3 regions of the Brucella anthropi ATCC 49188 genome follow, and region 3 is predicted to be linked to each of the others. Evidence: predicted binding sites of a transcription regulator. Region 3 holds the regulator's gene; each other region holds the start of a gene.

Region 1 (7,891 bases), on a different replicon from region 3:
CAATCAGACAATCGAGCGGGTCCAGACCGTGAGAACGGAAGCGCAGAGGAAGCTCGATGAAGCGCGAAAGCAGATTGATGAGGCAAAAGAACAAGCCAGCAAGGCGCTTGAGGAAGCAAAAGCACAAGCATTGGAGACTGCTGAGAAGACCAAAATAGCTGGCATTCTGAGCGCCTTCCTTTTGGCTGCTTCAGCCTTAGTTGCCGCAGTGGCCGCCTATATCGGAGCAGTGCATGGTGGTCGTCACCGAGACGAAGGCCGAATTTGGAGCGGCTTAGCCTACCGTAGGTAGTTTCATCAATGTCCATGACGAGCCCCTTCACGCGGAAGCAGTGGAGGGGCTATTTCTGAGTACGGTCGACAATCCTCATGGCGCTTGTTTGAGTCCTATCGGTGCATTTCTGGGACAGCAGGCGAGGGCATTAGCTACATACCCCCTAGTGTAGGGCAATATTTTCTGATCAGGTGATACCTTTTAATCCGTTCAATGCTGATGGAATCGTGACTCGATTGCGGTGAATAGGACCGGTCAGTGTGCACTACTGATCGGGAGTTTCTATTTATCCGTGCTGCGTGAACTTTCTCGCGCAATAAGAGTTATGTTTTCAGGAGGAGAAAGAATGAGCTGGTGGTTTATCGGAACGATAGTGGTGGCGCTACTCGCCTTGATCGGCTTTATGATTTGGGTAGAGAAAAACCGTGAATAACGGCAGCGGGCACTGTTACCTTAACCTAAGTGTAAACATCAGTTGCGATAACGGGTGATGACCGAACCTCGTTCTTCGCTTTACCGCCGCCATCGTTATCCATCTGAGATTATTGCAGAGGCGGTGTGGTTGTATTTCCGCTTTCCGCTAAGCTTTCGCATGGTTGAAGACATGCTGGCTTATCGTGGCATCTTCGTCACATATAAGAGGGCATAGCGTTGGTTTCCCGCTAAACAACGTTAAGGTGGAACGCGGTCACGCCACTCGCTGTTTTGTAGATAAGTTGAGCGGTTTCCGGCCGGTCGTCTTTGCGGCGCGATCCCAGAGGAAGTCACCGGAAAAGGCGATGTGCTCCCACCCGACCGGGGAGGTATGAGCCAGGAGATTGTCGGAAACAGCTTCCCCCTGCGAGCGCAGATGCTCAATGGCGTCACGCATATAGGTGGAATTCCAATAGACGATCGCCGCAATGACGAGGTTCAAGCCGGAGGCCCGGTACTGTTGGGCCTCGTGACTGCGGTCGATGATGCGTCCCTGTCGGAAGGTGTAGATCGCTTGCGCGAGGGCATGGCGCTGCTCGCCCTTGTTGAGACCGGCGTGGCATCTACGTCGCAGCCCCGGACTTTCCAGCCAGTCGAGCATGAACAGGGTTCGCTCGATTTTGCCGATCTCCTGAAGCGCTATGTCCAGCTTGTTCTGACGCTCATAGGCCGAGAGCTTCCGCAACATCACCGATGGCGCGACATGGCCGGTCTTGAGCGAAGCGACCAGACGCATCACGTCATCCCAATGTTCGCGGATGACATCGGTGCGGATGCGTTTGCCGAGGAGCGGCGCGATTTCGGGATAGCCCGCGGGATGCTCGATCGGGATCAGTCGGCGATCCGGGAAGTCGCGTAGCCGCGGGCAGAAACGGAACCCAAGCATGGCGCAGAGCGCGAACACATGATCGGTCGCGCCGCCAGTGTCGGTATAATGCTCCGCAATCGAGAGATTGGTGCCGTGGTGAAGTAGCCCGTCGAGCACATAGGGCGCCTCGTGCGTCGCCGCCGAGAGAACCTTGATGTGGAAAGGGCCGTGTTGATTGGAGACGTGGGTGTAGAAGCTGAAGCCCGGATCGACGCCGTAGCGGGCGTTGATGTCTCCTCCTGCCGTGCCACGTTTGCCGCCACGAAAGAACTGCCCGTCAGAACTTGACGTGGTTCCGTCACCCCAGACCCAAGCGATAGGCAGGCGGTGTTGAGCATTGATGATGGTAGCGAGCGCTTCCCGGTAGGTATCCTCACGAATGTAGGCGTCTTGTGTCCAGATGAGCTGGTCTCGGGTGACGCCGTGGCTGGCGGCCGCCATGCGGGAGAGCCCGAGATTGGTCGCATCGGCCAGAATTGCGGCCAGCAGCGCGCTCTCGTTCGGACAGTTTTCGCCGGTGCGCAGATTGGTGAAGGCCGCCATGAATCCGGTCTCGCGCGCCACTTCATGCAGCAGTTCGGTGATGCGGATGCGCGGCATCATTGCGTCCAGGCGATCGGCGAGTGCTTCGGCTTCGTCGGGAACTGCGGTCTTGACGGGTGAGACCTGCAACCGATCTTCGGCAAAGCGGACGCCTTCAAGCTGGTTGCGTTTGAGGCGCTGCGCGAATTTCTTCAGCCGCCAGTCCAGTTCCCGGCCGCGCTTTTCGAGCCATGTGTCGGCGGCGGTCGGCAATCCGAGTTCGGCGACGATTGGAGCGGCGGCCGGTTCCGGCAGAAGGTAACTGTCGAAGCGGCGATAGGCTGACGACCGCTCAACCCAGACGTCCCCGGAACGTAACTTGTTGCGCAAGTGCGCCAGCATAGCCGTTTCGTAGAGCCGACGATTGATCTTGCCATCCGGCTCGATCACCAGCTTCCGCCATTCCTCCTTGAACGGCATCGGCGCATCCGGCGGCACATCGCGCCTGCCCGACCTGTTGAGTTCGCGAAGCTTTTGAACGCCGGCTATCGTTCGCGTGCTTCCTCGGTTGGCCTTGAATTCGAGAACTTCGATCAGCGCCGGAGCAAACTTCCGCAATGTCGCATAGCGGTCCACGGCCACCGTGAGGGGATCGACATCGGCAGTTTCGGCGAGCTCGGCAATCTCATGTCTGGCTTTGAGCAGATTGATCCAGCCGACAGTTTCGTCAATTGCCTCGACCGGGTCCGAGTGGTTGTCGATAGCACCGGCAAGAGCGTCGATCGTACCGCGAAACAGTCGCATCAGCCGGGCGACGTCTTTCGCGGTCGCCCCATAGCGGCGGGCCTGCTTGTTCTGGGCACGGCTGAACGCACCGCCGATCAGCTTGTCTGCCATTTCGATGGCCGCGTCGGTAAGCCGCTCTTCGAGGTCGATCAGAAATGCAACGAGCGTCGCCCGCCGGCGCGACGTCGTGTAACGCTCGATCATATAGGCGGGGGACACGCGCCCCTCACGCACGAACTGCCGGTAGCGGGCGGGGTGGATGGCGGCGCTTAATTTCGGCGGGATGCCGATCCTCCGCACCACGCCCAGACGATCGAGAATGCCTCGAACGTGATCGGGCTTTGCAGCCACCGGGATCGTCTTGAGCCAGGTGAGCGGCATAGCGCCGGTCGAATCTGCAGCCAGAAGCGCATCGAGCGCGTCCAGTTGAGCCGGCCGAAGACCGGACAGGAGCGCATGAGCCGCCTGTTTTCTGGCACGCGCCCGGCCGGCAATGCCAGCGCGCTCTATGGTCGAGGTAGCAGGCAGAAGAATCTTGGCCTGGCGCAGCGCGTCAATGATACCGGCGGCGATCACGACACCCTTGTCCGTTCCCCAGGCAGCTTTGGCGGCCGCCTCGATCATGAAGGGGATATCGGTCCGGCTTGCGCCTCGAAGGCCGAGTGCCGAGGCGAGCTCGCGGGCATGATCGGTCATTGTCTGGTCGCGGACGGCATATGCGGCGAAGGCAGTTTCCGGCAGGTCGAGCTGCTCGGCAATGAAGGACACGAGTTCTTCGGAAAGCCCGGCGCTGCGTTGAAGAATTTGTGCCAATGTCATGCCGGGATGGCGAAACAGCGCAAGTTGAACAGCAACACCGAGACGGTTGCGATTCTCTCGGCGAAGCCGGATCAGGTCGAGGTCGTGCGGTTCGAAGGTGTAAAGTCGGGCAAGATCGTCTCGGCTCGTCGGAAAACCCAGCAACTGTTCCCGCTCGGCTTCGTTCAGCAGTTCGTGCTTGCGCATGGTGCTCCTTCCGCCGTCCCTAAAAGGACTCGAAAATTCATGGACAGTTCGGAATAAAGAGACATATTCTGTGGACGGAATCACAGTATTCCGACACACGCAGCTTCGGTTGTCCACAGAACGGACGTTTCGGAGACATGAATATGGGGGCAATTCTCGGTTATGCGCGCGTCTCGACTGGTGATCAGGATGTCGCCGGCCAGGCAATGCGCCTTGAGCAGGCCGGTGCCATAAAGGTTTTCAGCGACGTCCAATCCGGAAAGAACATGGACCGGCCGGGCCTGGCCGAACTGCTTGCCTATGCCCGTGCTGGCGACACGCTCGCGGTCGTGCGGCTCGACCGGCTCGGACGGTCATTGGCGGAATTGCTGGAAACCGTGAAGATGCTGCGGGAGCGCAAGATCGACCTTCTCAGCCTCGAGGAAAAGATCGACACCTCCTCGGCTGCCGGCGAGCTGATCTTCCATGTCTTCGGCGCCATCGCCCATTTCGAGCGCAGGTTGATCTCGGAGCGCACAAAGGACGGCATCGCCGCCGCGCGAGCGAAAGGAAAGAAGCCGGGGCGCCAGCCGCTCGACATGAAAAAGGTCGATGCGGCGATGAAACTGATCGCAGCCAGCATATCTCCCGCCGAAGCGGCAAAGCAGCTCGGCCTTGGGCGGTCGACAGTCTATCGGGAAATGCGCCGACTGGGTGTTAGTCGAAGCACTTAGAGCCGATGCAACGCTGTGCCCTCAGGTGAGGGCCGATTGCTGAGCCTAGGGCTCTCGTGCTTCACCGATATCTTGGATCCGGTTCTGCAGGCTCATGCGGTCCAGCGAGGCGAACGGCAGATTGATGAAGATGCCCAGCCGACGCTCCAGTCCTGCAAGAACCTCCGTGAACGCCCGCTTGCGCTCCCACGCCTCACCCTTGACCAGGGTCGGGTCCGGGCAGCGCCAGTGGGCCGTGACCGGAAGACCGGGCCATTCGGGGAGAGGCTCGCCTGCAGCGGTGTCACTCAGCGTAAAGACGAAATCGAGCTCCGTCGCCCCAGACGCTCCGAATGCTTCAAAGTGCTGAGGCTTCATGTCCTCCACCGGATACTCCGCGCTCCGCAGCAAATCCAGAACAACAGGTTCGATTGCGGGTGCGGGATCGACAGCGGCGCTGACGGCTTCGAACCTGCCCTTGCCAATCTTGTTCAAGATTGCCTGTGCCATCACACTGCGCGCGGAATTGCGGCGTGAAAGAAAAAGCACACGATAAATACCGTCCCGCATCTCATCTCCCTCGGATACCGATATCGGAATTCGATATAGCTGTTCGATGACAGCTATATGAAGCTTTCGAGTCTGACCACGGCTTTGACCACCGTGATCTCGTGCGGACCAAAGCGCCGGTCGCCTTGACGCCGATCAATCCATTGCCCGCGTCCCGCGCGAGTATGCTGGTGTTTTTAGATCAGACCCGACACAAGTCCGGCCCCAATCACCAACATGGCCACAGCCACGATAAGCTGCACGGTCCGCAACGTGATCTTCTGCAGGACACGCTTGCCTACGAACGAACCGGCGAACGCGCAGATCGTGCCGATGACTACCGGCATGAGCATTTCCTGCGATCGGGCAAGGTTATCCGCCATGATACTCGTCCCGTAAGTGACCAGCCGTACCGCATCGACTATCACCGCCGCGACGACACCAGTGGCGACGAAAGCCTCCTTCGTAAGGCCCGCCTTCAAGAGGAAGGCAGAACGTAACGCCCCCTGATTGCCGGACAGGCCGCCGAAGAACCCTGACAGCACGCGTGGCAACCAGCGCGGCGGAAATGCAAGCGCCTGAAAGCGCGGCCATAGTTCCAGCAGGGCGAAGGCGACAATCAGCACACCGATGACCGCCTTGACGACAGTGATTTCATAGGCCGATCCACCGAGCATGTAGCTCGCGAGAGCCGGCATCCTGTCGAACCAGGTGAGAAGACTTGCTCCAACGATGGCAGCGAGGGCGGCCGGCACCCCGAACCGTGCCACGACCCGCCAATCGGCTTGCCTGGCCATCAACCCGAACTTGAAGATGTTGTTGGCGAAATGCACGACCGCGGTCGCCGCGATCGCCAAGGGCACCGGGAAGAACAGCGCGAAGACCGGCATCAGGATCGTCCCAAGACCGAAACCGGAGAAGAGCGTTACACCGGCGGTCAGCAGCGCCACAAGGCCGATCAGGATGAGTTCCATATCTTTGTCTTTTCCCTGCAATCGATTTTCGCTATCGTAAACGGATAGTATGAACCGATCATTCCGCGAATCAAGAAGGCAGGTGGCATGACAGGGAGCCAATCGGAAAACGATGCGCTTGGGAAAAGGCATTCGCTGAAGATGGAGCACCATGATCTCCTCTCCGGCCTCGTGCGTCTGCACGTGCTTCATCACGCAGCCGAGCATGAGATCTACGGACAGTGGATGATCGATGAACTGGCAAGCCACGGCTACCGCCTGTCTGCCGGTACGCTCTATCCGCTGCTGCACAAGATGACGCGGGACGGCTACCTAACCTCGCGCGAGGAGCGCGACGGCCGCACGGTGCGCAAGCTCTATTCCATTACCGACAAAGGGCGCGAAGGTCTCGCCTTGGCCAAGGAGCGCGTCCGTGAATTTACCGGAGAGGCAATGAAACGATGACGGATACAACAACGAGCCACGATGAAAGCAGCGCCGTCAGAGGCTCGGCCGGGGAGGTCTTCACAACCTTTCTCAAGCTCGGTTTCACCTCCTTCGGCGGGCCGATTGCGCATCTTGGGTACTTTCGCGACGAACTGGTGTCGCGGCGCAAATGGATCGACGAGCAAGGCTATGCCGATCTCGTGGCGCTCAGCCAGTTCCTGCCCGGCCCGGCATCGAGCCAAGTCGGTTTTGCCCTGGGACTCTTACGCGGCGGTCCGCTCGGTGCACTTGCGGCCTGGGCAGCCTTTACCCTGCCGTCGGCGCTCCTACTTGTTCTCTTCGCCTATGGCGCTGCGGCATTTGGCGGCCCGGTCGGCGGCGGCGTTATTACCGGTCTCAAGATCGTTGCTGTTGCCATCGTGGCACAGGCCGTCTGGGGCATGGCAAGGAACCTCTGCCCGGACCGCGAACGGGCCACGATCGCTCTCGGCGCGGTGCTGATCATCGTGCTTGTGGCGGGCGCACTCGGCCAGGTGGCGGCGATCGCCGCCGGCGCGGCGGCAGGCCTTCTCTTCTGCCGCAATCATCACAAAGCAATCACCCGGCACATCGAATTCCCCGTCTCACGGACGTTTGGAGCAGTTTCGCTCGTCTTGTTCTTCGCCCTGCTGATCGGACTGCCGATCCTCGCCCCCGCCATACCCTCACAAGAGCTGGCCGTCTTCGACTCGTTCTACCGCGCGGGATCACTGGTCTTCGGCGGCGGCCATGTCGTGCTGCCGCTGCTCGAAACAGAAGTCGTGAAAAGCGGCTGGGTCAGCCACGATCAGTTCCTAGCCGGATACGGGGCGGCGCAGGCTGTTCCGGGGCCGCTCTTCACCTTCGCGGCCTATCTCGGAACCGTGTTGGGGCCGGAGCCCAACGGCCTCATCGGCGCGAGCATTGCGCTGATTGCGGTTTTCCTGCCGGGCTTTTTGATCCTGCTCGGCGTCATTCCGTTCTGGGACAGCTTTCGCAAACGCGACAGCGCGCAAGCCCTGATGCGCGGCGCCAATGCTGCCGTGGTCGGTATCCTTGGCGCGGCACTCTACGATCCGGTCTTCACCAGCGCCATCGTCGGCCCATACCAGTTCGCCCTGGCACTCACCTGCTTCGTGCTGTTGATGACGTGGAAGATCGTACCCTGGATCGTGGTGCTCGCCGCCGCGGCAGGTGGCGTTCTAATTGGCGCTCTCTGACGGCTACTGCAATTGATGAGGACAAGACAACATCGACGATTCGGGATCGTCCCAGCGTCTTTTCCTGTTTGTTCCCCCTTAGC
Region 2 (7,891 bases), 1.4 Mb from region 3:
AGGCGACCATCATCCAGACCCGGCACCGTATCCCGGAATATCCGCTGACCGAGGGGCAGGTGATTGTCTATCAGGTGCCGATCCCGGAACCGCTGCGTTTTCTGGAGCCACGCGAAACCGAAACCCGCAAGATGCACGCGCTCGCCGAATATGGCCTCATGCATGTGAAGCTTTACGAGGACATTGCGCGTCACGGTCATATCGCCAAGACCTACGATTATCCGGTAATGATCGAAGGCCGCTATGTGATGGCACCTTCGCCGACGCCGAAATTCGACAATCCGAAAATGCATATGTCTCCGGCATTGCAGCTGTTCGGCGCAGGTCGCGAAAAGCGCATTTATGCCGTCCCGCCCTATACGCAGGTGGTCAGCCTCGATTTCGAGGATCATCCGTTCGAAGTGCAGAAGTTCAAGGAACCCTGTGCGCTGTGCGGCGCGAAGGGCGTCTATCTGGATGAGGTCGTGCTCGATGATCGCGGCGGCTCGATGTTCGTCTGCTCCGACACTGATTTTTGCGAAGACCGTCAGGCCAACGGCCATTTCGGTCATCTGGCTGCAAACAAGGAGGCTGCGGCCAAGGAGACCGTAAAATGAACAGCGAACCCCTGCTGAGAGTAAACAGCCTGTCGAAGTTTTACGGCAATCGCCGTGGCTGTGCAGACATTTCCTTCAATCTGTGGCCAGGCGAAGTGCTGGCCATCGTCGGCGAATCCGGTTCGGGCAAGACGACGCTCCTGAACAGTCTGGCAACCCGCCTCGAGCCGACTTCCGGCACCGTCGAATACCGGATGCGTGACGGTGAATTCCGCGATCTCTACAAGATTGGCGAGGCGGAACGCCGTTTCCTGATGCGGACCGACTGGGGTTTTGTGCACCAGAACCCTGCAGACGGATTGCGCATGACGGTTTCAGCTGGCGCCAATGTGGGCGAACGCCTGATGGCAGTCGGAGAACGCCATTACGGTAATATCCGCTCGACGGCCACCGAATGGCTGGGACGTGTCGAAATAGCCTCCGACCGTATCGACGATCAGCCGCGCGCCTTCTCTGGCGGCATGCGCCAGCGCTTGCAGATTGCCCGCAATCTGGTGACCGCTCCGCGACTTGTTTTCATGGATGAACCGACCGGCGGTCTCGACGTGTCCGTGCAGGCACGTCTTCTCGACCTGTTGCGCGGCCTCGTCAGCGATCTTGGTCTGTCGGTGATCATCGTTACTCACGATCTTGCCGTAGCCCGGCTTCTGTCCCATCGCATCATGGTCATGAAAGACGGCCATATTGTCGAACAGGGCCTGACCGACCGCGTTCTGGATGACCCGCAAGCGCCTTATACGCAGCTGCTCGTGTCGTCTATTCTACAGGTTTAGTAAATTAAAACAGATGTTTGCAGCGTGTTGTTCGTAAATTAGCGAAACTTCATGCGTGAGGTGAGAAATGACACAAGTTAGAACATCCTCTCCGCTGGCGGTGTCGGGTCTGGCGAAGACGTTCACGATGCACTTGCAAGGTGGCATTCAGTTGCCAGTCGTAAGTAACGTGGACTTCAATCTGGAAGCAGGCGAATGCGCCGTGCTTGGCGGACCTTCCGGTGCCGGTAAAAGCTCCATTCTCAAGATGGTCTATGGCAATTACGCTGTGAATGCAGGTTCGATCCTCATTCGTCACGAAGACCGTATGGTGGATCTGGCAACAGCCGATCCGCGCGAAGTGCTGGCGGTGCGGCGCGATACGATTGGCTATGTCAGCCAGTTTCTGCGCACACTGCCGCGCGTCGCGGCAATCGATGTGGTTGCCGAGCCTCTGGTTGCGCGTGGCGTCGATCGCGAAGTTGCGCTGAACCGCGCTCGCGAGCTTCTGTCACAGCTCAACCTGCCAGAAAGGCTTTGGGCCTTGCCGCCTGCAACCTTCTCCGGCGGCGAACAGCAGCGCGTGAACATCGCGCGCGGTTTCATCACGGATCATCCGGTACTGCTGCTCGATGAGCCGACCGCCTCGCTTGATGCCAAGAACCGTGCGGTCGTGGTTGATCTCATTAAGACCAAGAAGGAGCAGGGCGTCGCCATGCTAGGCATCTTCCACGATGAAGATGTGCGTACGGAGGTTGCGGACCGGATTATCGACGTGACAGCTTTCTCTCCGAGGGCCGCCGCATGACCAAGCTATCGGTAGAACCGCTGGTGCATAAAACCGCCATCGTCAGCGGTTGCACACTCGGTCGCTACACAGAGATAGGCGAGCGCAGCCGCGTTTCGGAAACTATGCTCGATGACTATTCCTATCTCGGCGTCGATTGCGAAATATGGTGCGCGGAAATTGGCAAGTTTTCCAATATCGCCAGCCATGTGCGTATCAACGCCACCAACCATCCGACATGGCGCCCGACGCTGCATCATTTCACCTACCGTGCCGGTGATTACTGGCCGGAGGAAAAGGATGAGACGGAGTTTTTCGAGTGGCGTCGTGGCAATGCGGTGAAAATCGGTCACGACACATGGCTCGGCCATGGCTCCACCATCTTGCCGGGTGTGACGGTTGGCAATGGTGCGGTTGTTGGGGCCGGAGCAGTGGTGAGCAAGGACGTGGCACCCTATACGATCGTGGGTGGTGTGCCTGCGCGTCTCATTCGCGAACGTTTCGATGCTGCGACCGGCAATCGTCTGGATCGGCTGGCCTGGTGGGACTGGAGCCATGATCGTCTGCGTGAAGCGCTCGATGATTTCCGCGCGCTCGATATCGAAGCTTTCCTCTCAAAATATGAAACGGCCGCCAACACAAATGCGGTCATGAAAGAGCTATCCAATGGCTAATGAAATCGTTCTGAAAAATGCGCAGATCGTGCTCGCTGACGAGATTGTTTCCGGTTCTATCCTGATCCGTGACGGCAAAATTGCAGCCATCAATCAGGGCTATGCCAATGGCGGCGATGACATGGATGGCGATTATGTCATTCCGGGCCTCATCGAATTGCACACCGACCAGCTGGAAAGCCATTACGCGCCGCGTCCGAAAGTGCGCTGGAATGTCGACGCTGCGGTTCAGGCCCATGATGCGCAGGTAGCAGCATCGGGCATCACGACGGTTTTCGATGCGATGCGTGTCGGCTCCGACTATGACCGCGACTTCGTTGGTAAGGATATGCGGATGCTTGCGGATGCCATTGAAAGCGGTGTTCGCGAAAATCGCCTGCGTGCAGACCACTTTTTGCATCTGCGCTGCGAAGTATCTTCGGCAGATTGTCTCGAAACGTTCGAGCTTTTTGCGGGCGATGACCGCGTCAAACTCGCTTCGCTGATGGATCATGCGCCGGGACAGCGTCAATTCGTTGATCTTGAGACCTATCGCACTTATTACATGCGCAAGATGAAGCTCACGGATGAGGAGTTCCGGGTGCATTGTGAGAAGCGTATGGCGGATTCGGACGCCTATTCGGCCAATCATCGCCGCGCCATTGCCGAAATGGCTGCGACACGTGGCATCGTTCTGGCCAGCCATGACGATGCGACCAGTGCGCATGTCGATGAATCGCTCGACCATGGCGTGCGGATTGCCGAGTTTCCGACCACGATGGAAGCGGCCAATGCTTCGAAAGGTGCGGGCCTCTCGATCCTGATGGGCGCGCCGAACATCGTTCGCGGTGGCTCGCATTCCGGCAATATCGCCGCGCGTGATCTCGTGGACAATGGCAGCCTCGACATCCTGTCTTCGGACTATATTCCGTTCAGCCTCATTCAGTCGGCTTTCGGCCTTGCTTCGGGTGAACGTCCGATTGCGCTGCCACAGGCTGTCCGCCTCGTGACCAAGAATCCTGCCGACGCCATGGCCATGGATGATCGCGGCGAAATCGCCATCGGCAAGCGCGCCGATCTCGTTCGCGTGCGCCCGAAAGGTGCAATCCCGGTTGTCCGTACGGTCTGGCGCGAAGGCGAACGGGTGCTTTGATGCAGATGCAATCCGATATGCCGAAAGGCTGTTTCGTCGCCGTCGTCGGCCCCAGCGGGGCCGGCAAGGATACGATCATGGATGCAGCGCGTGTGGCTCTTGCGGGCGACACGCGTTTTCATTTTGTGCGCCGCATCATCACCCGCCCGCAAATGCCGGGCACGGAAGATCATGACAGTCTGGATGAAGCATCTTTTGCAACAGCTGCAGGCGAGGGAGCCTTCGCTCTGCACTGGCAGGCGCATGGCCTGAGCTATGGATTGCCAAAATCACTGGAGGATGAAATCGCCGACGGTACGGTGGTGATCGCCAACGTTTCACGGCGAGTGCTTGGCGATATTCGCAGGCTCTACAAATCACGTTCTGTGGTCGTGATAACAGCCCGACCGGACGTTCTGGCAGAACGGCTTGCGTCGCGTGGTCGTGAAAGCCGGGAAGAAATCACCGCGCGACTTGCGCGTGAAGTGAGCTTCGATGACGATGCCGGAGATGTTGTCACAATAGACAATTCAGGTGATGTCAATGCATCCACAGAGACCTTCCTTCATCATTTGAAGGAAATAACTGTTAAAACAATTGCTTAGGTGAAATCTCTATAGCGGCGTGTAAATTTACACAAACGTCATTATGCTTTCATTGCAGTGTCATGGAAGCAATTCAAAGTGAGCATGAATGGAGACGAATTCATGCTTCAACTGAACAACATAACGCGCCGCTATAATGACAAGGTGGCGGTTTCGGGCGTGGACCTCGAAATCGAGCCGGGCACGTTTGTGGGAATTATCGGGCGCTCGGGCGCGGGAAAGTCGACGCTTCTGCGTATGATCAATCGCCTTGTCGAGCCGTCCGAGGGAACAATTCACTGGGATGGTCGTGATGTTACGGGCCTTAAAGGCTCGGGATTGCGTGACTGGCGCGCGCAATGTGCGATGATTTTCCAGCATTTCAATCTGGTTGATCGTCTGGATGTTCTGACCAATGTTCTGATGGGGCGTCTCAATTATGTTTCGACGCCCAAGTCGCTCCTGCGTATCTGGAGCGACGAAGAACGCCTGATCGCGCTTTCCGCTCTGCAGCAGTTCGATATTGCGCATCTTGCGGCGCACCGCGCCGATGAACTTTCGGGTGGCCAGCAGCAGCGCGTGGCGATTGCCCGCGCGCTCGTGCAGCAGCCACGCATTATTCTTGCCGATGAGCCTATTGCGTCGCTCGATCCGCGCAATACCCGCAGCGTCATGGACGCCCTGCGCCGCATCAATCGCGAATATGGCATTACGGTCCTCTGCAATCTGCACTCGCTCGATATTGCGCGCAGCTATTGCGACCGCCTCGTCGGCATGTCTGCTGGCAAGATCGTATTCCGTGGCACACCGTCGATGCTGACAGATATGGCATCACGTGACCTTTACGGCATGGAAGCCGCTGACGTCATCGACGCCGATGAACAGGCTGAAACAATGCCAATGCCAGTTCCGCAGTCGGCTGAAGCCGTTCTGCGCCAGCTTTCCGCCTGAGCGCATAAAGCTCCGGAAAAAACACGCTCCAAACTCAGGATTAACAGGAGATACCTATGCTTAACCGTAGAAACTTTCTGGCGGCGGCTGCGCTTACCGCAACGCTGACCATGCCAATGATGGCCTCCACCGCTCAGGCTGCTGACTGGAGCAAGGATTATCCGGAAATCGTTCTGGGCGTTATCCCGGCTGAAAACGCCTCGACCACTTCCGACCGTTATGCACCTCTGGCTGCATATCTCGGCAAGGAACTTGGCACCAAGGTCACGCTGCGCGTCGCCAACGACTACGCCGCCGTCATCGAAGGCCAGCGCGCCGGTAACATCCAGATCGCATTCTATGGCCCGGCTTCTTATGCCCGCGCCGTCATGACCGGCGTTGAAACCACTCCGCTCGTCAACCAGCGTCATGACACCGGCGTCAACGGCTACTACTCTGTCGTTTATGTTCGCGCCGACAGCCCCTACCAGAAAATGGATGACCTGAAGGGCAAGACCATTGCTCTCGTTGATCCGAACTCCACGTCGGGCAACAATGCTCCGCGCTTCTTCCTCAACCGCGAAGGCTATAGCGTCGATACGTTCTTCGGTAAGAACTTCTTTGCTGGCAGCCATGAAAATGCAGTTCTTGCTCTTGCGCAGGGCACCGCTGACGCCGCTGCCAACTCCTGGAACTCGGAAAACGATTCCAACCTGACCCGTATGGTCAGCCGCGGCGTTCTGAAAGACGCCAACGGCAAGGCAATGACGAAGGACGATTTCCGCGTCATCTTCAAGTCGGACTTCCTTCCAGAAGGCCCGTTCGCCGTTCTCAGCACGCTGCCAGACCAGTTGAAGGCAGACATCAAGCAGGCTTTCCTCGACATGCCAACCAAGGACAAGGCTGGCTTTGACGCCCTTTCCGACGGCAAGGATCAGGAATTCGTAGCCACCGAAGCTAAGGATTTCGAACCAATCATCGAGATGCTCAAGTTCAACGACAAGGCTCGCAAGTCTTAATCCGCAGAACAATTGAAGTGCCCGGAACCTAACCCGTTCCGGGCATTTTTTAGAGCATGATCCCGAAAAGTGGGAACCGGTTTTCGGACAAGATCATGCTTGATTAAAGGAATCTCGCATGACGGTATCCTCACTCGACGGCAACGGTGCAAAAGGCCTGCTTGCCGATTATCGCAGAGAAGTCGGCAAACGGCGTCTCTACGGTATCGCGCTGCTCCTCGCGCTTGTCGTTGTCGCCATTGCTGCCTCCGTCGTTGCCGATGTTCGGCCGGGCACACTGGTCGAAAATCTCTTTCGCTTTACAAGCTATCTCGGTCGCATTCTGCCGGATCTGACCATCGCCAATTTCTGGGGCGACCTCGCTGCCTGGTACTGGAACCTCGGCGGCTGGCTCAAGATGCTGTTTGAGACGCTGTTGATCGCCTATCTGGCGACATTGATCGGTGCAGTCGTCGCTTTCGCCGCTTCCTTCGCAGCATCATCCAACATGGCTCCCAATTCGACGGTTCGCTTCATCGTTCGTCGCGGGCTGGAATTGTTGCGTACGGTTCCAGAAATCGTCTTCGCGCTGCTGTTCGTTATCGCCTTCGGTCTTGGGCCGATGGCCGGTGTGCTGGCACTGATGCTTCATACGACAGGAGCACTGGGCAAGCTGTTCTCCGAAGTCGTCGAGAATATCGATATGCGCCCGGTAGAAGGTATTCGCGCATCGGGCGGCTCCGGCTTGCAGGTCATTCGCTTTGCCGTGCTGCCGCAAGTGGCCGCAAATTTTGCTTCCTATGGCCTGCTGCGCTTTGAAATCAACGTGCGCGGCGCTTCCGTCATGGGTTTTGTGGGGGCAGGCGGCATCGGGCAGGAACTGCTTACCTCGATCCGCCAGTTCTATTACAGCGATGTCAGCGCCATTCTGCTTCTGATCATCGTGACGATCGTCGTGATCGATCTTGTCACCCAGCGCGTGCGTCACGCACTGCTTGGCCGTATTGGTTGAGGAGAGAATTATGACCGACATTGCACAAAGTCTCTCCCGCGAAGCGCATGCGCACGAAAAGGAACTCAGAGCCGAATATGCCGATCTGTTCGGCAATGGGCGCACATGGCGCAATCTGGCGATTTTAACCGTAGCGCTTATCGCTTCGGTCTGGTTCGCCTTCTACTGGCTCGATTTTTCGCTGCTGCGCATTCTAAACGGCCTCGGTCGCCTCGGCGATTTCGCCTTGATGATGATGCCGCCATCATCCGGCGGTCGTTTCAGCCTTTATCTCTGGTCGATGATGGAAACGCTGGCAATCGCCTATCTCGGCACATTGCTGGCAGCGATCCTCGCTTTTCCATTCGGTTTTCTGGCGGCGAAGAACATCATTCCGAATGTCTTCCTGCATTTCGGCATCCGCCGCTTCCTCGATACCATTCGCGGCGTCGATACGCTGATCTGGGC
Region 3 (7,891 bases):
GCCGCATCCGGTATCGCCATTCTGACGACCGTCGGCATCATCTGCTCGATGTTGTTCCAGACGATCAGTTTCTTCCAGTCAGTCTCGCCGTGGGAGTTCTTCTTCGGCACTGTATGGGACCCGCGCTTTGCCGCCGCTGGCTCGGGTGGTGAGACAGGCCAGTTCGGTCTCATTCCGCTTCTGGCTGGTACACTTTACATCGCCCTTGTGGCCATGCTGTTCGCTGTTCCAGTCGGCTTGTTTTCGGCCATCTACATGGCAGAATATGCGTCGCCCCGAGTGCGCACGATCGTCAAGCCGGTCCTTGAGCTTCTGGCCGGTATTCCCAGCATCGTTTACGGTTTCTTCGCCCTTGTGACAGTCGGGCCCTTCCTGCGCGATCTCTCGATTGCCATTGCAGGCGGTCAGGGCTTCATCATGGCGCAGAGCGTTCTGACCGCTGGTCTCGTCATGGGCGTGATGCTGATCCCCTTCGTGTCCTCGCTCTCCGATGACATCATCACAGCCGTGCCGCGGACATTGCGCGACGGTTCGCTTGGTCTTGGTGCAACCCGCTCCGAAACCGTCAAACGTGTTGTCCTTCCTGCCGCTTTGCCCGGAATTGTCGGCGCGCTTCTGATGACCGCATCCCGCGCCATCGGCGAAACCATGATCGTGGTTCTTGCCGCCGGTGTTGCGGCACGCATCAACATCAATCCTTTCGAGGCGATGACCACCATCACGGTGAAAATCGTCAACCAGCTCACCGGCGACCTTGAGTTCAACTCGCCGCAAACGCTGGTGGCCTTTGCACTCGGCATCACGCTTTTCGTCCTGACGCTGATCATGAACATCTTTGCGCTGCATATCGTGCGCAAGTACCGGGAGCAGTACGAATAATGACCGATACGACCTTCAACGCCAGCGACGCCACGGCACAGCCGACGCGCCGCGATATCGGACTGAAACGCCGCTACGCTGCCGAACGTCGCTTCCGCTATTACGGTATTGCTGCGATCGCCATCGGCGTGTTCTTTCTGTGCGCGCTTCTCTTCTCGGTGTTTTCCAAGGGCTATACAGCCTTCTGGCAGACGACGCTTTATCTGCCGGTCAAGCTTGAAGAAAAGGTGATTGACCCGGGCAACAAGCGCGCGACCGATCCGAATGTGCTGATCACGGCCAATTATCCGCTGCTGGTGCGCAATGCATTGGCCGAAAAACTGGGTGTTGCTGCGACAGACCGTCCGGCAATGCGTGATCTGGGCCGCTTCTATTCCGACGGCGTGCGCATTCAGCTGCGCAAGATGGTGATGGACAATCCATCGCTCATCGGCACGACGCAGACCGTTCCTGTTCTGGCCGGCGCCGACATCGATTCTGCCTTCAAAGGTCAGATTGACCTTTCCGTGCCGGAGACGAGCCGTAAGGTTTCTGACCGTCAGGTGGGCTGGATGAAGATGCTTTCGGAAGAAGGCGTCATGAAGGAGGCCTTCAATACAGGTCTCTTCACCTTCGGTGCCTCCAGCCGTCCGGAAACCTCCGGTCTCGGCGTCGCGCTTGTCGGTTCGCTCTACATGATGCTGATCGTTCTCGGTCTGTCGCTGCCTATCGGCGTCGCCGCTTCAATCTATCTGGAAGAGTTCGCCAAGAAGAACCGTTTCACCGACATGATCGAGGTGAACATCAACAACCTGGCAGCGGTTCCGTCCATCGTGTTCGGTCTGCTCGGGCTTGCTGTCTTCATCAATTTCTTCGGCCTGCCGCGTTCGGCGTCACTGGTCGGTGGTCTGGTGCTGACGCTGATGACGCTTCCCACCATCATCATCGCGACCCGCGCCGCCCTTCGCGCGGTGCCGCCGTCGATCCGCGCTGCGGCCCTCGGTCTTGGTGCATCGAAAACACAGATGGTGTTCCACCACGTCCTGCCGCTTGCCGCACCCGGCATCCTGACGGGAACGATCATCGGCCTTGCCCATGCGCTTGGTGAAACCGCACCGCTTCTTCTCATCGGCATGGTGGCTTTCGTCGCCGACGTGCCGTCCACGCCAATGGATCCAGCGACGGCATTGCCTGTACAAATCTACATGTGGGCGAATGAAGCAGAACGCGCCTTTGTGGAACGCACGTCAGGCGCTATCATCGTCCTGCTTCTGTTCCTTGCCGTGATGAATATTGCAGCAATCATTCTGCGCCGCCGCTTCGAGCGCCGCTGGTAAACGGGAGTCGAAAGCTATGAACCTGATGACTGAACGATCTCTCGAGAAAGCCGTAGGAGAAAAGATGAACGCCAACGCCAATTCCATAAAGATGCGCGGCGACAAGGTTTGCGTATTTTATGGCGAGAAGCAGGCGCTGTTTGACGTCGATCTGGAAATCCAGGAAAAGATGGTCACGGCGCTGATCGGCCCTTCGGGTTGCGGCAAGTCTACCTTCCTGCGTTCGCTTAACCGCATGAACGATACGATCGAAGGCTGTAAGGTCGGTGGCAAGATCACGCTCGACAATGAAGACATCTACGATCCGAAGATCGATGTCGTCGAACTGCGCGCCCGCGTCGGCATGGTGTTCCAGAAGCCGAATCCGTTTCCGAAGTCGATTTATGAAAATGTCGCCTACGGCCCACGCATTCACGGTCTCGCCCGCACCAAGGCCGATCTTGAAGAAATCGTCGTGACGAGCTTGCAGAAGGCGAGCTTGTTCGAGGAAGTGAAGGATCGTCTGCACGATGCGGGCACCGGTCTTTCGGGCGGCCAGCAGCAACGTCTTTGCATCGCACGCGCGATTGCGGTGAGCCCGGAAGTCATTCTCATGGACGAACCGTGCTCGGCGCTCGACCCGATTGCGACCGCGAAGGTGGAAGAGCTGATCGACGAACTGCGCCAGAACTATACGATCGTGATCGTCACGCACTCCATGCAGCAGGCCGCGCGTGTTTCGCAGCGCACCGCCATGTTCCACCTCGGCAATCTGGTCGAAGTGGGTGACACGGAAACCATGTTCACCGCGCCGACCGAAAAGCGCACGCAGGACTACATTACCGGACGCTTCGGCTGATCCGGAACTGCGCTTCAACAGATAGACAGTGCGGCTTCCCCGCAATTTATATTACGAGGTCTACTATGCCGTCTCAGCATACCGTTCGCTCCTACGACGAGGAATTGAAGTTTCTCTCCCATAAGATCGCCGAAATGGGCGGACATGCGGAACGTATGGTCGAGCAGTCGGTCGCCGCTATCGTCAATGCGGACAATGCGCTCGCACAGCGCGTCATCTCCGACGATCTCATTCTCGATGCCAGCGAGCGCGAGATTGACGACAAGGCTGTGATGATTATCGCCAAGCGTCAGCCCATGGCTGTGGACCTGCGCGAGATCATTGGCTCGATCCGCATTTCTGCCGATCTGGAACGCGTGGGCGATCTGGGCAAGAACATTGCCAAGCGCGTTGCCGCCGTTTCGGAATCACGCCAGCCGGTAAAGCTTTATCGCGGGCTCGAAACACTCGCCGAGCTGGCGCTGACCCAGCTCAAGGATGTTCTCGACGCCTATGCGTCGCGCTCGGTGCAGCAGATCAATGTCGTTCGCGACCGCGACGACGAGATTGATGCCATGTACACGTCACTGTTCCGCGAGCTGCTGACCTACATGATGGAAGACCCGCGCAATATTTCCGCCTGCACGCATCTTCTGTTCTGCGCAAAGAATATCGAGCGTATCGGCGATCACGCGACCAATATTGCGGAGACCGTCTACTACATCGTGACCGGCCTGCAAATGCCGGCCGAACGACCCAAGGAAGACCTGAGCCACGGTATTGTCGTGGATGAGGCGCGTAAACCCTGAACTGCAGCCGACCGGACCACGGTCTGGCGGTTGAGAATGAGTGAATAGCGCGGCGGCACGCGGTCGATTGGGGGGATTGTATCCACCGCCCGCCGAATTTGGATAGGGAAATACTGGATGTCACAGGCACCCAAAATCGCTGTGGTAGAAGACGAAGAGGCGCTGAGCGTTCTTCTTCGCTATAATCTTGAGGCAGAGGGCTACCAGGTCGATACAATGCTGCGCGGCGACGAAGCCGAGATCGCCTTGCGCGAGAACGTACCGGATCTGCTCATTCTGGACTGGATGTTGCCGGGCGTATCGGGCATTGAGCTTTGCCGTCGCTTGCGCCAATGGCCGGAAACCGAACGCCTGCCCATCATCATGCTGACGGCACGTGGCGAGGAAAGCGAACGTGTTCGCGGCCTGAGCGTCGGTGCGGACGACTATGTCGTGAAGCCATTTTCGACGCCGGAACTGCTGGCGCGCGTCAAGGCGATGTTGCGCCGGTCGAATCCGAGCATTCTTTCGCACGTGCTGAAAGTGGGCGACCTGGTTCTCGACCGCCAACAGCATCGTGTCTATCGCAAGGAAAAGGAAGTTCGTCTCGGACCAACGGAATTCCGCCTGCTCGAATATTTCATGATGTCGCCCGGTCGTGTCTTCTCACGTAGCCAGCTTCTGGATGGCGTTTGGGGACCGGACATCTATGTCGACGACCGCACGGTGGACGTCCATGTCGGACGGCTGCGCAAGGCGATCAATGTCGGTCGTGCGCTCGATCCGATCCGCACCGTTCGGGGTGCGGGTTATTCTTTCGGGTGACCGCTGCGGTCATCTCGGCGTCAGGAACTGAACTTGTCCGACCCACCACGGTATCCGTGGCGGGTCGTTTTTTGTTTAAGACCCAGCTTTGCAAGGTGCGGATCGTGCTCGCCCGATTCGCATTGCAACAACCCGAAACGGGTCTCAAAAGTATGATCTCACGCGATGTTACAAATCTGTTGTCAAAGTTGACAAAGAGCAATGGAACCGGCCTGGAAGCAGAAATTCTGCAGAAGATTTGAAACACCACGAATGTGTATGCAAAAAAAGTACAAGCAAAAGCGAATTAAGGCAGCGATATGGCGTGTATTGCGAGACTTTGAATCTCGTTAAATCAATATCTTACCTGAATCGCTAATTCTCGTTAAGGAATTATTAATATATTTAAAGGGCTTGTAGGCACATTCGCAATCTCGATTCGGAATTGTTTTAGGACTTTTCAGCGGTCTCCAGCATTGTTGGGATTTGACCCGCCGCCTTTTTTTGGCCTAAAAATTCCAAAACCTTGAATTCGATTGAGCGACTGTAGGACGTGTGATTTTGATCTTCGTCCTCTTTGACTTGCACCGCAGTCAGACGTTCGCGCACATCGTTCCAGATGTGTTCGCCTGAATGGATGACTGGATCAGTTAAGGGTCCTAACATGAGACTGAGCCATTGACGCGCGCCGCGAAGTGGAAATTGCCCGCTCTTATCGGGCTGGTGATTGCGCCTTTCGTGGTGACCGGTTGCACGACAACCGGAACCTCGGGAAAAGCCAATTCGGAAAAGACGGCGGCAAGCCACGTCAAATCCGTCAATGGCGTGAAGACCTACACCTACACCGCACGGGACAAGAATTGCCTTGAACGTGCGATGTTCTTCGAATCCAATCGTTCGAGTTCCGACGGTCTTCTGGCTGTTGGTACGGTCGTCATGAACCGTCTCGCGTCGGGACGTTATCCGGATACGATTTGCGGTGTCGTCGGTCAGAAGAACCAGTTTGCGCCCGGTGTGCTTACCCGCCAGATGAATTCCAAGGCGCTGCCTGATGTTCAGGCCGCTGCCGACGCGGTTCTGAAGGGTGAGCGTCATCCGAAGCTCAAGAACGCCATGTTCTTCCACACGGCGGGTCTGAAGTTCCCTTACAACAATATGCATTACGTGCTCGTAGCCGGTGGAAATTCCTTCTACGAGAAGCGCAATCGCGACGGTTCGCTGCAAAATCCGGTTCCGCAGGAGCCATACAATCTGGCTATGGCCTATTCGCCGCAATCGCCTTCCGTTCCGCAGGATCCGTCTTATGACGTGACCCTGCCGCAGACCGGTCCAGTTCCGGGAACGGAACCGACCGTTCAGGTGGCACTCGCGGAAGCGGCAAAGGCTCAAAGTGTGGAACAGAGCACTGGTGCTGGTCCGCAGGCCCGTGGCGAACGACTGGCACGCCATCGCGGTGTGGCTGCACCTCAGCAGGAACAGCATATGCAGGTGGCTTCCTACCAGCCGCAATTCGATACGACAGCCCCGCAGCCGACATCGCTTGGCTATGCTCCGGCAAGCCAGAAGCAGGCTGACGCCATTGGCGCGCTTCTTCTGTCCCAGGACCGTCCAGAAGCACCGCTATAAGAGGCGATTTTACAATCAGATAATCTGCAACGCCGGTCTGGTTCTACCTTACCGGCGTTTTGATTTTTCTGGCTGATTGTCGTCGCTTTTCGGCGAAAGTTTCAGCGATAGATCGGGCGATAGATCACCATCGGAGTGTCGTAGAAATCGACCTGATTCTGCCAGGCACGCCGGTCAGCTCTGCGATCGAGGTCCAGTCGCATGAGACAGTTGGCGAAAGCGTCAGTTTTGGCCTTGAAGCCATAGCTGCGGCAGGTCTGTTCGTCGGCCGCACGACGTTGTTCAGGTGTCATGGTCACGCAGCCCGCCAGAAGGCCGATAACGCCCAGCAAAATAAGCATTTTCTTATTCATTACTGTCTGCTTTCTCCTGCAACTGACTGCAGAATTACTATACTGCAAAGGCAGGAAAAAAGGTGGTGAAATTATGCCGTCTGATAAACTGTCGGTGATTCCATATCCAAAAAGGTCTTCCACCCATGGCTCATGAACAGCTGAACCCAGTCATCGATCCGGTGAAACTCGAACGTCTCGCGGAAGTCGCCGTTCGCGTTGGTCTGCAATTGCGCGAGGGGCAGGATCTCGTCATTACCGCACCGGTCGTGGCCTTGCCGCTGGTTCGCCTTATCGCCAAGCATGCTTACAAGGCTGGAGCCGGACTGGTAACGCCATTCTTCGCGGATGACGAATTGGCGCTTGCGCGTTACGAGAACGCATCCGACGCGAGTTTCGATCGTGCGGCAAGCTGGCTCTATCAGGGAATGGCGAAGGCCTATTCGAATGGCGCTGCCCGTTTGGCCATTGCAGCTGATAATCCGATGCTCCTCTCCAGCCAGGACCCGGCCAAGGTTTCACGCGCCAACCGGGCCAACTCGAAAGCTTATCAGCCGGCTCTCGAAAAGATTGCCGGTTTCGATATCAACTGGAACATTGTCTCCTATCCCAATCCGGCATGGGCGAAGCTTATGTTTCCGAACGAACCGGCGGACATCGCGACCCGCAAGCTGGCCGATGCGATCTTCGCGGCTTCGCGCGTCGATGTCGACGATCCGGTCGGCGCATGGGCGGCACACAATGCAGCGCTTCGCACCCGCACCCGCTTCCTGAACGGCAAGGCTTATAGCGCCCTGCATTTCAAAGGTCCGAACACCGATCTGACGGTCGGACTTGCCGACGGTCATGAATGGCACGGCGGCGCGTCTACGGCGAAGAATGGGATTACCTGCAATCCGAACATTCCGACGGAAGAAGTGTTCACCACACCTCATGCACTACGGGTCGAGGGCTATGTGACGAGCACCAAGCCTCTGTCGCATCAGGGCACATTGATCGAGGATATCGCGGTTCGTTTTGAAGGTGGACGAATTGTCGAGGCGAAGGCAAGCCGCGGTGAAGAAGTGCTCAACAAGGTGCTGGATACGGATGAAGGTGCCCGTCATCTGGGTGAGGTGGCACTGGTGCCGCATTCCTCGCCGATCTCGCAGAGCGGGCTTTTGTTCTACAACACGTTGTTCGATGAAAATGCCGCAAGCCACATCGCGCTTGGCCAGTGCTATTCCAAGTGCTTTATCGACGGCGCAAAACTGACACCGGAACAGATTAAGGCGCAGGGTGGCAATTCGAGTCTCATCCATATCGACTGGATGATTGGCTCCGGCCAGA

The links. The regulator PhoB, encoded in region 3, activates phosphate uptake and scavenging genes when phosphate is short. The targets are predictions, from matches to a motif close to TGTCATNNANCTGTCAT.
Positions count from the first base shown of each region.
Region 1: a site for PhoB is predicted at 5,238-5,254, ahead of OANT_RS24105 (arsenate reductase/protein-tyrosine-phosphatase family protein). Genes of this name have one in related genera too.
Region 2: a site for PhoB is predicted at 4,562-4,578, ahead of phnC (phosphonate ABC transporter ATP-binding protein). Genes of this name have one in related genera too.

Region 1 is NC_009670.1:42,563-50,453, reverse strand. It holds gene OANT_RS24120 (ATP synthase subunit B family protein) at 1-292, shown strand, start outside; partial or broken gene OANT_RS26820 (IS6 family transposase) at 765-914, shown strand; gene OANT_RS24115 (Tn3 family transposase) at 963-3,929, opposite strand; gene OANT_RS24110 (recombinase family protein) at 4,073-4,642, shown strand; gene OANT_RS24105 (arsenate reductase/protein-tyrosine-phosphatase family protein) at 4,688-5,191, opposite strand; gene OANT_RS24100 (sulfite exporter TauE/SafE family protein) at 5,368-6,144, opposite strand; gene OANT_RS24095 (PadR family transcriptional regulator) at 6,286-6,588, shown strand; gene chrA (chromate efflux transporter) at 6,585-7,808, shown strand.
Region 2 is NC_009667.1:2,297,563-2,305,453, reverse strand. It holds gene OANT_RS11380 (alpha-D-ribose 1-methylphosphonate 5-phosphate C-P-lyase PhnJ) at 1-596, shown strand, start outside; gene phnK (phosphonate C-P lyase system protein PhnK) at 593-1,369, shown strand; gene phnL (phosphonate C-P lyase system protein PhnL) at 1,437-2,156, shown strand; gene OANT_RS11365 (DapH/DapD/GlmU-related protein) at 2,153-2,809, shown strand; gene OANT_RS11360 (alpha-D-ribose 1-methylphosphonate 5-triphosphate diphosphatase) at 2,802-3,941, shown strand; gene phnN (phosphonate metabolism protein/1,5-bisphosphokinase (PRPP-forming) PhnN) at 3,947-4,525, shown strand; gene phnC (phosphonate ABC transporter ATP-binding protein) at 4,628-5,455, shown strand; gene phnD (phosphonate ABC transporter substrate-binding protein) at 5,512-6,453, shown strand; gene phnE (phosphonate ABC transporter, permease protein PhnE) at 6,572-7,444, shown strand; gene phnE (phosphonate ABC transporter, permease protein PhnE) at 7,455-7,891, shown strand, end outside.
Region 3 is NC_009667.1:792,626-800,516, reverse strand. It holds gene pstC (phosphate ABC transporter permease subunit PstC) at 1-879, shown strand, start outside; gene pstA (phosphate ABC transporter permease PstA) at 879-2,195, shown strand; gene pstB (phosphate ABC transporter ATP-binding protein PstB) at 2,260-3,033, shown strand; gene phoU (phosphate signaling complex protein PhoU) at 3,099-3,821, shown strand; gene phoB (phosphate regulon transcriptional regulator PhoB) at 3,939-4,625, shown strand; gene OANT_RS03945 (cell wall hydrolase) at 5,283-6,230, shown strand; gene OANT_RS03940 (hypothetical protein) at 6,332-6,583, opposite strand; gene OANT_RS03935 (aminopeptidase) at 6,709-7,891, shown strand, end outside.